2 regions of the Mesorhizobium subarcticum genome follow, and region 1 is predicted to be linked to the other one. Evidence: predicted binding sites of a transcription regulator. Region 1 holds the regulator's gene; the other holds the start of a gene.
What was found. The regulator HrcA, encoded in region 1, represses chaperone genes, less so after heat shock. The targets are predictions, from matches to a motif close to GTTAGCACTCNCNNNNNGNGAGTGCTAAC.
Positions count from the first base shown of each region.

Region 2: a site for HrcA is predicted at 4,223-4,251, ahead of groES (co-chaperone GroES). Genes of this name have one in related genera too.

Region 1 is NZ_CM144237.1:1,408,353-1,414,367, forward strand. Features, by position in the region: gene rdgB (RdgB/HAM1 family non-canonical purine NTP pyrophosphatase) at 1-435, opposite strand, end outside; gene ACZYHG_RS06675 (VOC family protein) at 435-845, opposite strand; gene rph (ribonuclease PH) at 1,029-1,745, opposite strand; gene hrcA (heat-inducible transcriptional repressor HrcA) at 1,901-2,983, shown strand; gene ACZYHG_RS06690 (hypothetical protein) at 3,008-3,205, shown strand; partial or broken gene ACZYHG_RS06695 (PQQ-dependent sugar dehydrogenase) at 3,309-4,672, shown strand; gene ACZYHG_RS06700 (LysE family translocator) at 4,942-5,559, shown strand; gene cysK (cysteine synthase A) at 5,748-6,015, shown strand, end outside.
Region 2 is NZ_JBVBEG010000002.1:812,814-818,828, reverse strand. Features, by position in the region: partial or broken gene ACZYHG_RS35935 (IS6 family transposase) at 1-246, opposite strand, end outside; gene ACZYHG_RS35930 (DUF2442 domain-containing protein) at 579-998, opposite strand; gene ACZYHG_RS35925 (DUF4160 domain-containing protein) at 985-1,233, opposite strand; partial or broken gene ACZYHG_RS35920 (IS6 family transposase) at 2,148-2,788, shown strand; gene ACZYHG_RS35915 (hypothetical protein) at 2,964-3,155, shown strand; gene ACZYHG_RS35910 (hypothetical protein) at 3,097-3,498, opposite strand; gene ACZYHG_RS35905 (hypothetical protein) at 3,564-3,884, opposite strand; gene groES (co-chaperone GroES) at 4,308-4,604, shown strand; gene groL (chaperonin GroEL) at 4,669-6,015, shown strand, end outside.

The DNA.
Region 1 (6,015 bases):
ATAATACTCGGCCTCGCCATCGGGGAAAGCCAAGCAGATGACGGCGACAAAGCGGCACTTGCGCTGTTCGGCCGAGGCGGCGCCGACTTCCTGCAACGCCACTTCGGTGCGCTGCATGGCCATGGCGAAATCCCGGCTGCCATCCGGGGTTTCGGCCCAGTTGGCGGTGTAGACGCCGGGCGCGCCGTCGAGCGCGTCGACGCAGAGGCCTGAATCATCCGACAGCGCCGGCAGGCCGGTCGCCTTTGCGGCGGCCAGCGCCTTGATGTAGGCATTCTCCTCGAAGGTGGTGCCGGTTTCGTCCGGCTCCGGCAGGCCATAGTCCTTGGCCGACTTCGCCTCGAAGCCGAACGGTCCCATCAAATCGGCGAATTCGCGCAGCTTGCCGGCATTGTGGCTGGCGACGACGATCTTTTTGCCATTTAGAGAATGCATCAAAGGCCCCAGATCCTTGGCTCGGCGAATTCGATCGAATTGCCCGAGGGGTCGCGTATATAGATCGAACAGCCGCCTTGCGGCCATTCGAATTCGCTTTCGATAGCGATTCTTTTCGCCTCCAGATGCGCTTTCCAGCCGGCGAGCTCTTCAGCGGTTGCCGCAAAGCAGAGATGGCCTTCGCCGACCGCGCCATGCGGTGGCACCGGCAGCCGGGCGTCCGGTGCCGGCGGCACCTTGGTCGCATCGGCGTTGAAGACGAGCAGCACGCCTGGGCCACAGCGGAAGAACAGGTGGCGGCCTTCGACCTTGCCGAGGAGGGTGAGGCCGAGAACATCGGTGTAGAAGGCTTCGGCGGCTGTCAAATCGGTGACGTAGAGCGCGGACTCAAGAATGGCAGAGGGCGTCACGAGGCACCCCCCTCTGCCCTGCCGGGCATCTCCCCCTCAAGGGGGGAGATTGGCAGCGTGAGCGCCGACTCATGGCATTCGACGTTGATGATTGGCGAACCCCTAGACAACAGCCGATCTCCCCCCTTGCGGGGGAGATGCCCGGCAGGCCAGAGGGGGGCGCTCAAGCTCCGCATTAAAATCCTAAGCCACCGCCATCTGCTGCAAACTCACCAGCCTCTGGATGCCCTTCTTGGCAAGGCCCATCAGTTCCCCGAACTGCCCTTCCGAAAAAGGCTCGCCCTCGGCGGTGCCCTGGATCTCGACGATGCCGCCCTTGCCGGTCATGACGAAATTGGCGTCGGTGCCGGCCGAGGAATCCTCGAGATAGTCGAGGTCGATGACCGGCTGGCCGTCATGAATGCCGCAGGAAATCGCCGCGACATGGTCTTTCAGCACCTTGGCGACGCTGGCCATCTGGCGGGCTTCCATCCAGCGCAGGCAATCATAGAGCGCGACCCAGCCGCCGGTGATCGAGGCGGTGCGGGTGCCGCCATCGGCCTGGATGACGTCGCAGTCGACGGTGATCTGCTGTTCGCCCAGCGCCTGCAAATCGACCACGGCGCGCAGCGAGCGGCCGATGAGGCGCTGGATCTCCAGCGTGCGGCCGCCCTGCTTGCCGGCGGAGGCCTCGCGGCGCATGCGCTCGCCGGTCGAGCGCGGCAGCATGCCATATTCGGCCGTGACCCAGCCCTTGCCGGAGTTGCGCATCCAGCCGGGTACTTTCTCCTCAAGGCTTGCGGTGCACAGGACATGGGTGTCGCCGAACTTCACCAGGCACGAACCTTCGGCATGCTTGGAGACGCCGCGCTCGAAGGAGATGGCGCGCATTTCGTCGAATTGGCGTTTGGAGGGGCGCATTCAGGCTCTTTCCCGTCATTTTTTTGAATCGTGGCCGGCTTGTAGCTCCACCAAGCCCATGGCGCAAAGGAAAATGGCCGGGCGATCTGACACAGACACCGGGTTGCGCCCACCGCACCGAAGTCTATATCCTTGAGGCGGAGGTTTTTGGCCGTATGACCAAGGCAGTCGATCCCAGTTCGCAGTCGCCGGCGCTTCAATCCCTCGACATGCGTTCCCGTGACATCTTCCGGCGCATCGTCGATTCCTATCTCAGGGATGGCGAACCCGTGGGCTCCCGCAGCCTGTCGCGCATCCTGCCGTCCTCGCTGTCGCCGGCCACCATCCGCAATGTGATGAGCGACCTCGAACATCTCGGCCTGATCTACGCGCCGCACATTTCGGCCGGCCGGCTGCCGACGCAGGCCGGGTTGCGCTTCTTCGTCGACGCCTTCATGGAACTTGGCGACCTCTCCGACGAGGAACGCCGCACCATCGAGGCGCAGGTGCGGGCCTCCGGCTCGGGTGCGACGCTGGAGCATATGCTGACCGAGGCCAGCCAGATGCTGTCTGGCATGTCGCGCGGCGCCGGCCTGGTGCTGGCCGCCAAGAACGAAGTGGCGCTGAAGCATATCGAATTCATCCAGCTCGAGCCGACCAAGGCGCTGGCCGTGCTGGTGTCGCAGAATGGCGACGTCGAGAACCGCGTCGTCGAACTGCCGGCGGGCATCACCGTGTCGCAGCTGCACGAGGCTTCCAATTTTCTCAACGCCCATATCAGGGGCCGCACGCTGGCCGAGGCGCGGATCGAGATCGCCCGTATCAAGGAAGAGACGAGGGCGGCCCTCGACACGCTGTCGCAGGACCTGGTCGAGAAGGGGCTGGCGGTGTGGGCGGGCGCCGATAGCGGCCTGCCGGCGCGGCTCATCGTGCGCGGTCGGGCCAATCTGCTCGAAAACGTCACCGCCCAGGCCGATATCGAACTGCTGCGGCATTTGTTTGAGGACATGGAGACGCAGGACGGGCTGATCCAGTTGCTTGATCTCGCCGAAGAGGGATCAGGCGTGCGCATCTTCATCGGCTCGGAAAACAAGCTGTTTTCGCTGTCGGGCTCGTCGCTGGTGGTCGCGCCCTATCGCGACAAGGATGCCCGCGTCGTCGGCGCGCTCGGCGTCATCGGCCCGACCCGGCTCAACTATGCCCGCATCGTGCCGATGGTCGATTATACGGCGCAACTGATATCACGCATGCTTCGTTAGGCTGGGGCAACCAAGGAGACGACGATGGCATTCGAAGAGATCAAGGCCCAGATCAGCCTGCTGCTGGAGGAAATGGTCAACCAGCCGGAAGACGTGCGCGAGGTGCAGGAGCAACTGCGCGAGAAGCTGCGCGAAATGCGCGCCATGGGCCTGCCACTGCCGGCCGATCTCGTCGAACTGGAAAGCCGCCTCGACAGCGATCTCGACTCCACGGAGGCCTGACAGCATCGCTTCAAATCGGCGTGTAGCGCGGAACAATACGCGATGCCGGCCGTTGCCTCTGGCTGTGGCCAGATGCGGGTGGGGTGGACACGTTGGAGGATCCATGTTCCGATTCGCCTCGCTTGCGGCCATCCCAGCCAGCGTTTTGCCAGCCAGCCTGTTGATCGCCAGCTGTGCCTTCGCGGCCGACCACCCGGTGCTGATGGGGCCTGCCGCCTTCGGTGACTGGCGCGCCGACAAGCCCGGCGTGCGCCGCCTGATCAGGCCGGAAGACCTGCCAAAACCCTATGTCACCAAGTCCGCCTCGAACAGCGCCGGTCTTGCCGACATGCCGGCGGACGCCAAGCCGCAGCTTCCGGAGGGTTTTTCGGCCGAGCTGATCGCGTCGGGCATCGACAATCCGCGTGTCGTGCGCGTGGCACCCAATGGCGACCTGTTTATCGCCGACAGCGAAGCCAACCAGATCCGCGTCTACCGCCTTGCCGAGGGCAGCGCGAACCCCGTCGAGAACGGCATCTTCGCCGGCAATCTGAACCAGCCCTATGGCATCGCCTTCTATCCACCGGGCGACGACCCGCAATGGGTCTATGTCGCCAACAGCGACAGCATCGTGCGCTTTGCCTACCGCAAGGGCGACCTGAAGGCATCAGGCGAACCGCAAACCATCGTCGACAACATTCCCGCCAACCACCACTGGACCCGCGACATTGTCTTCTCGCCGGACGGCAAGACGCTCTATCTGTCCGTCGGCTCCGGCTCGAACGTCGCCGAGGATATGGGCAGAGCGCCGGAGGGCGGCCTCGACGCGTGGCTCAAGTCGAAGCCGCTGGGTGCGACATGGGGCTCCGAGGACGGCCGCGCCGACGTGCGGGCCTTCGATCCGGACGGCAAGAACGGCCGCATCGTCGCCACCGGCCTGCGCAACTGTTCGGGCATGACCGTCCAGCCGGCGACCGGCGACCTGTGGTGCGTCGTCAACGAGCGCGACGCGCTCGGCGACAATGTGCCGTCCGAATACGCCACGTCAGTCAGGCAAGGCGCCTTCTACGGTTGGCCCTGGTACTACATCGGCAACAATGAGGACCCGCGCCACAAGGGCGAGCGCCCCGATCTGGCCGGCAAGGCAACCATTCCCGATGTGCTGATGCAGGCGCATTCGGCGCCGCTCAACATCGCTTTCTATACCGGTAAGACGTTCCCGCAGGACTATCAGGGCGACGCCTTCGTGGCCCTGCATGGTGGTGGAACCGCGGCAATCGGACCGGCTACAAGGTTGTCAGGTTGCTGTTCAAGGACGGCAAACCGACCGGTGAATACGAGGACTTCATGACCGGCTTTGTCGTCTCCAATGGCGAGGTGTGGGGAAGGCCGATCGGCGTGGCGGTCGCAAACGACGGCGCGCTGATCGTGACCGAGGACGGCAACGGCACCATATGGCGGGTGACCTATGGTGGCGGACGGTCCTGAAGACGGCGCAGGCCCCCTCACCCGGATTGCCAAACCCGAATTGCAAATGCAATTCGGGGCAATCCGACCTCTCCCCGGCGGGGAAAGGAGGCTGCTGGCGCTGACCCCCGTCTCTTCTCCCCCGGGGAGAAGGTGGCCGCGAAGCGGCCGGATGAGGGGGCTTCGTAAGGCGAAGGCCGGGATATCTGGTGCAATGGAATCCGACCCCTAGGGAATTCAACCGTGGCCCGTCCCATGCGATAAAGCCCGCTGATCTGGGACCCCTATCCATGACCCTCACCGGCTTCCTCGCCTACAGTGCCGCGCTTGGCATCGCCGCTGCCATTCCCGGCCCCGGCGTCACCGCGCTGGTCGCGCGGGCGCTCGGTTCCGGTTTCCGCTCGTCGCTGGCCATGTCGTTGGGCCTGATGCTGGGCGACCTTACCTACCTGACCGCAGTCGTGCTCGGCCTCGCCTTTGTCGCGCAGACCTTCGGCATGGTGTTCCTGGCCATCAAATGGGCAGGGGTCGCCTATCTCGCCTTCCTCGGCTGGTGCTTCTGGACCGCCGGTATCACGCCTGAAACCATCGAAGCCCGGAAGGGCAAGGCTGGATTTGTTTCGAGTTTCGCAGCAGGCCTCACCGTGACGCTCGGCAATCCGAAGACCATGATCTTCTATCTCGCCATCACGCCGACCATCGTCGACCTGAAGACGATCACGCTGGCCGATTACGGTATTCTCGTCGCGTTGACCGTGGTCGTGCTGTTCATCGTGCTGGTGCCCTACCTGGCGCTGGCCGCCAAGGCGCGCTGGTTCCTGAAATCGCCGCGCGCGCTGAAGATGCTCAACCGCACCGCCGCCGGCTTCATGGTCGGCGCGGCAGCAGCGATCGCGGCCCGCCAGTAGAGCCCTTTCGGCCAAAATATTCCAGATATCGGCCTTTGCGGAAAACGCTTTTCCGAGGCAATGCGGTTTTAGACACGAGGCCCACTCGGATATTTTCCGCCAACGGTCTATCTTGCCGCCGAAGGCCCTATATCCTTGCCGGCACTTGCCTGAAATCTCACTTGCCTGAAATATTGGGAGCGAAACCAATGAACAAGCCCGTTACCTCCGCCCGCGTCCCCGGCCGCGGCCGCATCTACGATTCCATCACCGATACGATCGGCGATACACCGCTGGTGCGGCTCGACAAATTCGCCAAGGAGAAGGGCATCGTCGCCAATCTCGTCGCCAAGCTCGAATTCTTCAATCCGATCGCCTCGGTCAAGGACCGCATCGGCGTGGCGATGATCGAGGCGCTGGAGGCGGCTGGCAAGATTTCGCCCGGCAAGACGACACTGGTCGAGCCGACCTCTGGCA
Region 2 (6,015 bases), on a different replicon from region 1:
GAGATGCCATTTGTCGCCGAGCTTGCCGGCCGATCGCTTCCGGATATCATTGGCAAAGTGTCTGCCAAATTTCTCAGCCCAAAGTCGCACGGTCTGGTGAGAGACGATGACGCCACGAGCTGCCAGCATATCCTCGACCATCCGCAGGCTGAGCGGAAACCGGAAATAGAGCCAAACGGCATGGGCAATCACCTGCGCCGGAAATCGGTGGCGACGATAAAGAGGATCACGGGAAAATCTGGTCATGCCGCCAGATCCCACATTTTGATCGATGCCCGGTTAACGTTACGGTGCCGGAAAAGGTGCTTCGAGAAATCGATGCTGACAAAGCCGAAGTGCAGGCAACCAAGGGCCAGAGGATAATTTGACGATCGTGCCGCATATCGAAAGGTCACGCCGTAAGCGGGGATGGCTGTGCCTTGGCGACCAGCCGTCGCGCTCAACCTATATTTATGCGCCAAGATCGGACTGGGCGCGCACTGCGGGTGATGTATCCCGCGGACAATTCAGTGACACGGCCCTGGTCAGACCGCCCAGTTGGCTTCAGCAGATTGCCAGAGTTGATTTCAGCGGCCGGCCTATAGGCCACCACCGGCAACCTTGCGCGGCCGGCCTCCCTTGCGGCCGTTCTCCCGAGCCGCCGCCGCCTTGGCGCGCGAACGGGCTTGGCCGCCGGCCGTACCGAGCTGCGCGGCCATCCAGCGCTTTGAGCCAAACCCACCTTGCAGCAGCGCCGGCACATACACATCAGCATCGAGCTTCGGCCAGTGCAGGCCAAGGCCGGCCGGGCTGATCTCGACCTCGGCAAGGTCGGCCGGCGAGGCATCAGCCAAACCTTCTGCTAGGCGCGGCGGGAAAGCGATCTGCACGCCGGTATTCAGGTTGACGACGATGCGGGCCGAGCGGCGATCGTAGCGCGCGGACACGGCAAAGCCGTTCTCCCGCAGCGCGGCCATCCGCTTTTCGGCTTGGTGAAACTCTTGCTCAGTAACGGCCATGAATTGTTCTCCATTCCGCACATAAGGTTGCCAGTGCGCCGGCCAGGTCATCCGCGATCCGGCTTAGCGCGGCCTGGTTGAATCCGAAGCTCTCCCGCAGCGCCGGCGGTCCATCGGGGCAATGCAGGATGAACACCGCTTCGCCGGCCGCTCCCTTGATGTGGACGTGCGCGGGTCGATGATCGTTCGGGTAGATGACCACGCGCAAGCCATCGAGGCGTAAAACGGTTGGCATGGGTGATCTATACCAAAACCCAAGCGCTTAGGAAAGTCGAAATTGTCGCAAAAATCAGTCGCGGAAGTTTGAATTTGCGACCGACTTTTGTGACAGAAATTCCCCTGAAAAATCAGGGCCGGTGATTTTGTCGCGACAGCTTTTGGCTTTTGGCCCAAAAAGCTAACCCGCCGACGCAGACCACAATAGCCACACCACATGCCATGTAGAGGCTTGCCTCTGAGGCTCCCGGCGCGATTGTCGGCAGGAGATATATCGCAAGCCCGAATCCGCTTGTGAGCAGGGTCGTAAATGCCTGCACACGGCCAATCATGCTCTAATCCACAGCGGTCAAAAGGTGGGGCGTTGGCCGCCGCTCGCGATACGCGCCGCTATCCCTGGTCCTGCCTTTTGCCGCGATCGCCAAGGCGATAGCCGCGATATGAACGCAGCAGTAAATCGTCTGCCATGCATGTCACAGCGCTCGCTTCGGTCAAGAAGCCCATGGCAGTGTTGGCACCAATGTGGGTGAGCTGCGCAGTGGCGACGGCCGTTGACACCGGCGGGCCTCGCCGACGATAAGGAAATTTAGTCATCCCCAAACTGCTCCTGCAAGGTGGCGAGCGCCGATAAGCTTCTTCGAGCTTCGGCGATATGGACGCGGTGCGAGCTGATGCCGCCATTACATCGAAGTCGTCTCGTTGGGTACGCTCGGTAGCGGCCAGCAGGTCACGAATATTGCAGGTCTCGTCTTGCGGGGCGTTGGGCTCATCGCCGAGCGCCAAAACCTTTCGGGATTGCTTAACAGGGATCTTTTTCGCGACGATCGGTGGCGCCGGACGGAAAGCAGGCTCGGCCGGAGACTTAACGCTGCCGCGAGCGTATTCCTTCTCCGGTGCAGGTTCAGGCCGTGGTGCCGTCTTTCTGCCGTTGCGTTGGAGCTGCGGAGGCTGAGCCTCGTCTTCGGCCGCCTCCAGGCTCGGCGCCGGGCTAAGGAAATGGTGCTGGAGCGCGGCATCGTGGTCTCCTACGAGACGATCCGTCGTTGGGGCAGGTAGTTCGGCCCAGACTATGCCCGCCGGCTTCGCCGTAAGAGATCCTCTCGCCATGACGTCTGGCACCTGGACGAAGTCGTAATCTCCATCGCCGGCAAGAAGCACTGGCTATAGCGCGCTGTCGATCAGAACGGCTATGTCCTCGACGAGATTGTCCAGAACCGCCGCGCAACACCAAGGCGGCCAAGCGATTGTTGACGCGCTTGTTGAAGAAGAAGCAGGGCCGCGCGCCGAAGCGCATGATCACCATGGGCCGCAAGGCGGCAGGTGATGCCGGAAGTCGAGCACTGGTCGCACAAAGGATTGAACAACCCCGCTGAGAATTCCCATGTGCCGTTGCGAAAACGGGAGCGAACGATGCAGGGCTTCCGATCACCGGAAACCCTTCAGCGCTTCGTCTCGATCTTCTCCGCCTGCGCTACCTCTTCGTTCCACCTCGCTCAAGACATTCCGCGTTTCAGATCCATCTTCACCGTCTGAACGCAATGGCGGAGTGGAAGGCCGTGACTGCGCTCTGCTAACAGCAGCGCACACCGCTTCAGCGCGTTCATACGCAGACAACGTGACAGCGTCAGCCGGTGTCCGGCTACTCCCCCCGATTATCCCCGATTTAAATCAAATCCGTCTGTGGATATTGACGATTGCGCGACCCTCACCTCGTAGACGGCTAATGCGGGCGGCTACTGAGAGGGACATATGACAAGCGATTTTTCCGCCGCCCGAGTTCATTTAGATCGAGCGTATCACTACCTTCGTGGCGATGACCCGATGAGCCGAAGGGGGCGCGAAGCCTTGGACCTGTTAATTGAGGCGGTTGCCGTCGAAGAGTTCAAGCAGCCACGCCAAAACGCGGAGGTGCTAATGTTTCCGATTGGGCGCCGCTTCTGAGGCGATCTCCATGGCCGCCACTCTGAACCATGGTGAGCAAATCCTCCCAGAACGCAAAGAAGCCCGCCCCGGCATGAGCCGAGACGGGCAATAGAAATGGGAGTCCCAAAGCGCGCGTCCACGAAAGCGCCGGCAGGTGCAATTCTGCAGAATGTCCATCTTGGCGCAACGTCATGTTCGCCGAACTGAGAAATTGACCGATGCCGTGAAAAAACTCGATTGCGATCCCTGTCTCCTTGTCTGGAGGCGCAACGGCTTGTCTGGAGGCGCAACGGCGGTCGTTGGTGCTGGCACCGTTGGCGTGGTCAGCCGCACCAGGCGTCGCAGGCGTGATGGCGGCCATAAGGAACTCGTCACAAGCTCCGCTCAGGCCGCGTAATCTCCTGCGTTCGAAGCGGAGCGCGGTCTTCAGGTGTACGAAGAGCATCTCGACTTTTTTTTGCGTTCGTTGCGCGACCGTACGAACTCGGGCGTATCCGCTTTGACGGGCGTCTCGCGTGCCTCTTCGTCGACGCAGCGCAGCACATCGCGCACCGGCGTCTTTGGATAGCAGCGGCGCTTGAGTTCACAACTCTGGCAGTCTCGTTTGCTGGCCGGTATTTCCGGGTTTCCACCGCTGACATTGCCTGTGCGCGGGACCGCGAAGTTGCGACGATACTGCCTTGCGGGCGGGATGAACTTGTTCTGGACCGCATCGAAGATGAAGTCCGCGCGGCTGTAAGGTTTCACGCTGGCTCTTGTCCCACACCGGAATGTGCGGCGCGATGTTCTGATCGACGAGCCATCCGAGGAACTTGCCGGTGCCGTATCCGCGCGGCGCTCTTCCCCGAAAAAGCACACTGGGCGAACTGCCGTTCTGGCCCTTCCCCGCCGGCCACACCAGGCAGGCGCCGCGGGCCGAGATTGTTTGAGCCGGTGGGGACGAGCGATTGGCAACAAATGCAGAATGAGCGTTCTCCTCACGTAAAGGGGGCCGCGCTTCCGCGCCGATTCCAAGGTCTTTTTGCTCTTCGCCCGTCCCCTCTTCCGTCTTGACTAGTGCCAGCCGACGGCCTATTTCACTGTCCGCTAGCACTCGTCACTGGTGAGTGCTAACAACCGCGCTCCGGCAACGGAGAACCGTTCAACATCCGAACCAGGGACATCCAAAAAATGGCAAAGTCGAATTTCCGGCCGCTGCATGACCGCGTGGTCGTTCGCCGGGTCGAATCCGAAGCGAAGACCGCCGGCGGGATCATCATCCCGGATACGGCGAAGGAAAAGCCGCAGGAAGGCGAGATCATCGCCGTTGGCTCCGGCGCCCGCGACGAAGCCGGCAAGCTCGTCCCGCTGGACGTCAAGGCGGGCGACCGCATCCTGTTCGGCAAGTGGTCGGGCACCGAAGTCAAGCTCGATGGCGAAGACCTTCTGATCATGAAGGAATCCGACATCATGGGCATAATCAGCTGACACGCCGCCGCCTTTCATCCGCACCATCCAATCTGAATTCGGGCGAAATGCCCAGGAGTAAAAAATGGCCAAAGACGTAAAATTCTCCCGTGATGCCCGCGAGCGCATGCTTCACGGCATCAACATCCTGGCCGACGCGGTGAAGGTCACGCTCGGTCCCAAGGGCCGTAACGTCGTTATCGACAAGTCGTTCGGCGCCCCGCGCATCACCAAGGACGGCGTCACCGTCGCCAAGGAAATTGAACTTTCCGACAAGTTCGAGAACATGGGCGCGCAGATGATCCGCGAAGTCGCGTCCAAGACCAACGACATCGCCGGCGACGGCACCACGACCGCGACCGTTCTGGCGCAGTCGATCGTCCACGAAGGCCACAAGGCGGTTGCCGCCGGCATGAACCCGATGGACCTGAAGCGCGGCATCGATCTGGCCGTGACCGAAGTCGTCGCTCACCTCGTCAAGAACGCCAAGAAGATCAAGACCTCGGAAGAAGTCGCCCAGGTCGGCACGATCGCCGGCAATGGCGATGCTTCGGTCGGCAAGATGATCGCGGAAGCGATGCAGAAGGTCGGCAACGAAGGCGTCATCACGGTTGAAGAAGCCAAGACCGCCGAGACCGAACTCGAAGTCGTCGAAGGCATGCAGTTCGACCGCGGGTACCAGTCGCCCTACTTCGTCACCAACGCCGACAAGATGGTTGCCGAGCTCGAGGACGTCTACATCCTCCTGCACGAGAAGAAGCTCTCCAACCTCCAGGCCATGCTGCCGGTTCTCGAAGCCGTCGTGCAGACCTCGAAACCGCTGCTCATCATCTCGGAAGACGTCGAAGGCGAAGCGCTGGCGACTTTGGTCGTCAACAAGCTGCGTGGCGGCCTGAAGATCGCCGCCGTCAAGGCGCCGGGCTTCGGTGATCGCCGCAAGGCCATGCTGGAAGACATCGCCATCCTCACCGGTGGCCAGGTCATCTCGGAAGACCTCGGCATCAAGCTCGAGAATGTCGGCCTCAACATGCTCGGCCGCGCCAAGAAGGTGTCGATCTCCAAGGAGAACACCACCATCGTCGACGGCGCCGGCAAGAAGGCCGAGATCCAGGGCCGCGTTGCCCAGATCAAGCAGCAGATCGAAGAGACCACTTCGGACTACGACAAGGAGAAGCTGCAGGAACGTCTGGCGAAGCTCGCTGGCGGCGTTGCGGTGATCCGCGTCGGCGGTGCGACGGAAGTCGAAGTCAAGGAAAAGAAGGACCGCGTCGATGACGCCCTCAACGCGACCCGCGCGGCCGTAGAAGAAGGCATCGTTGCTGGCGGCGGCGTCGCCCTGCTGCGCGCTTCGCTGGCCATCACCGTCACCGGCGCCAATGCCGATCAGACGGCCGGCATCGCCATCGTCCGTCGCGCCCTGCAGGCTCCGGCC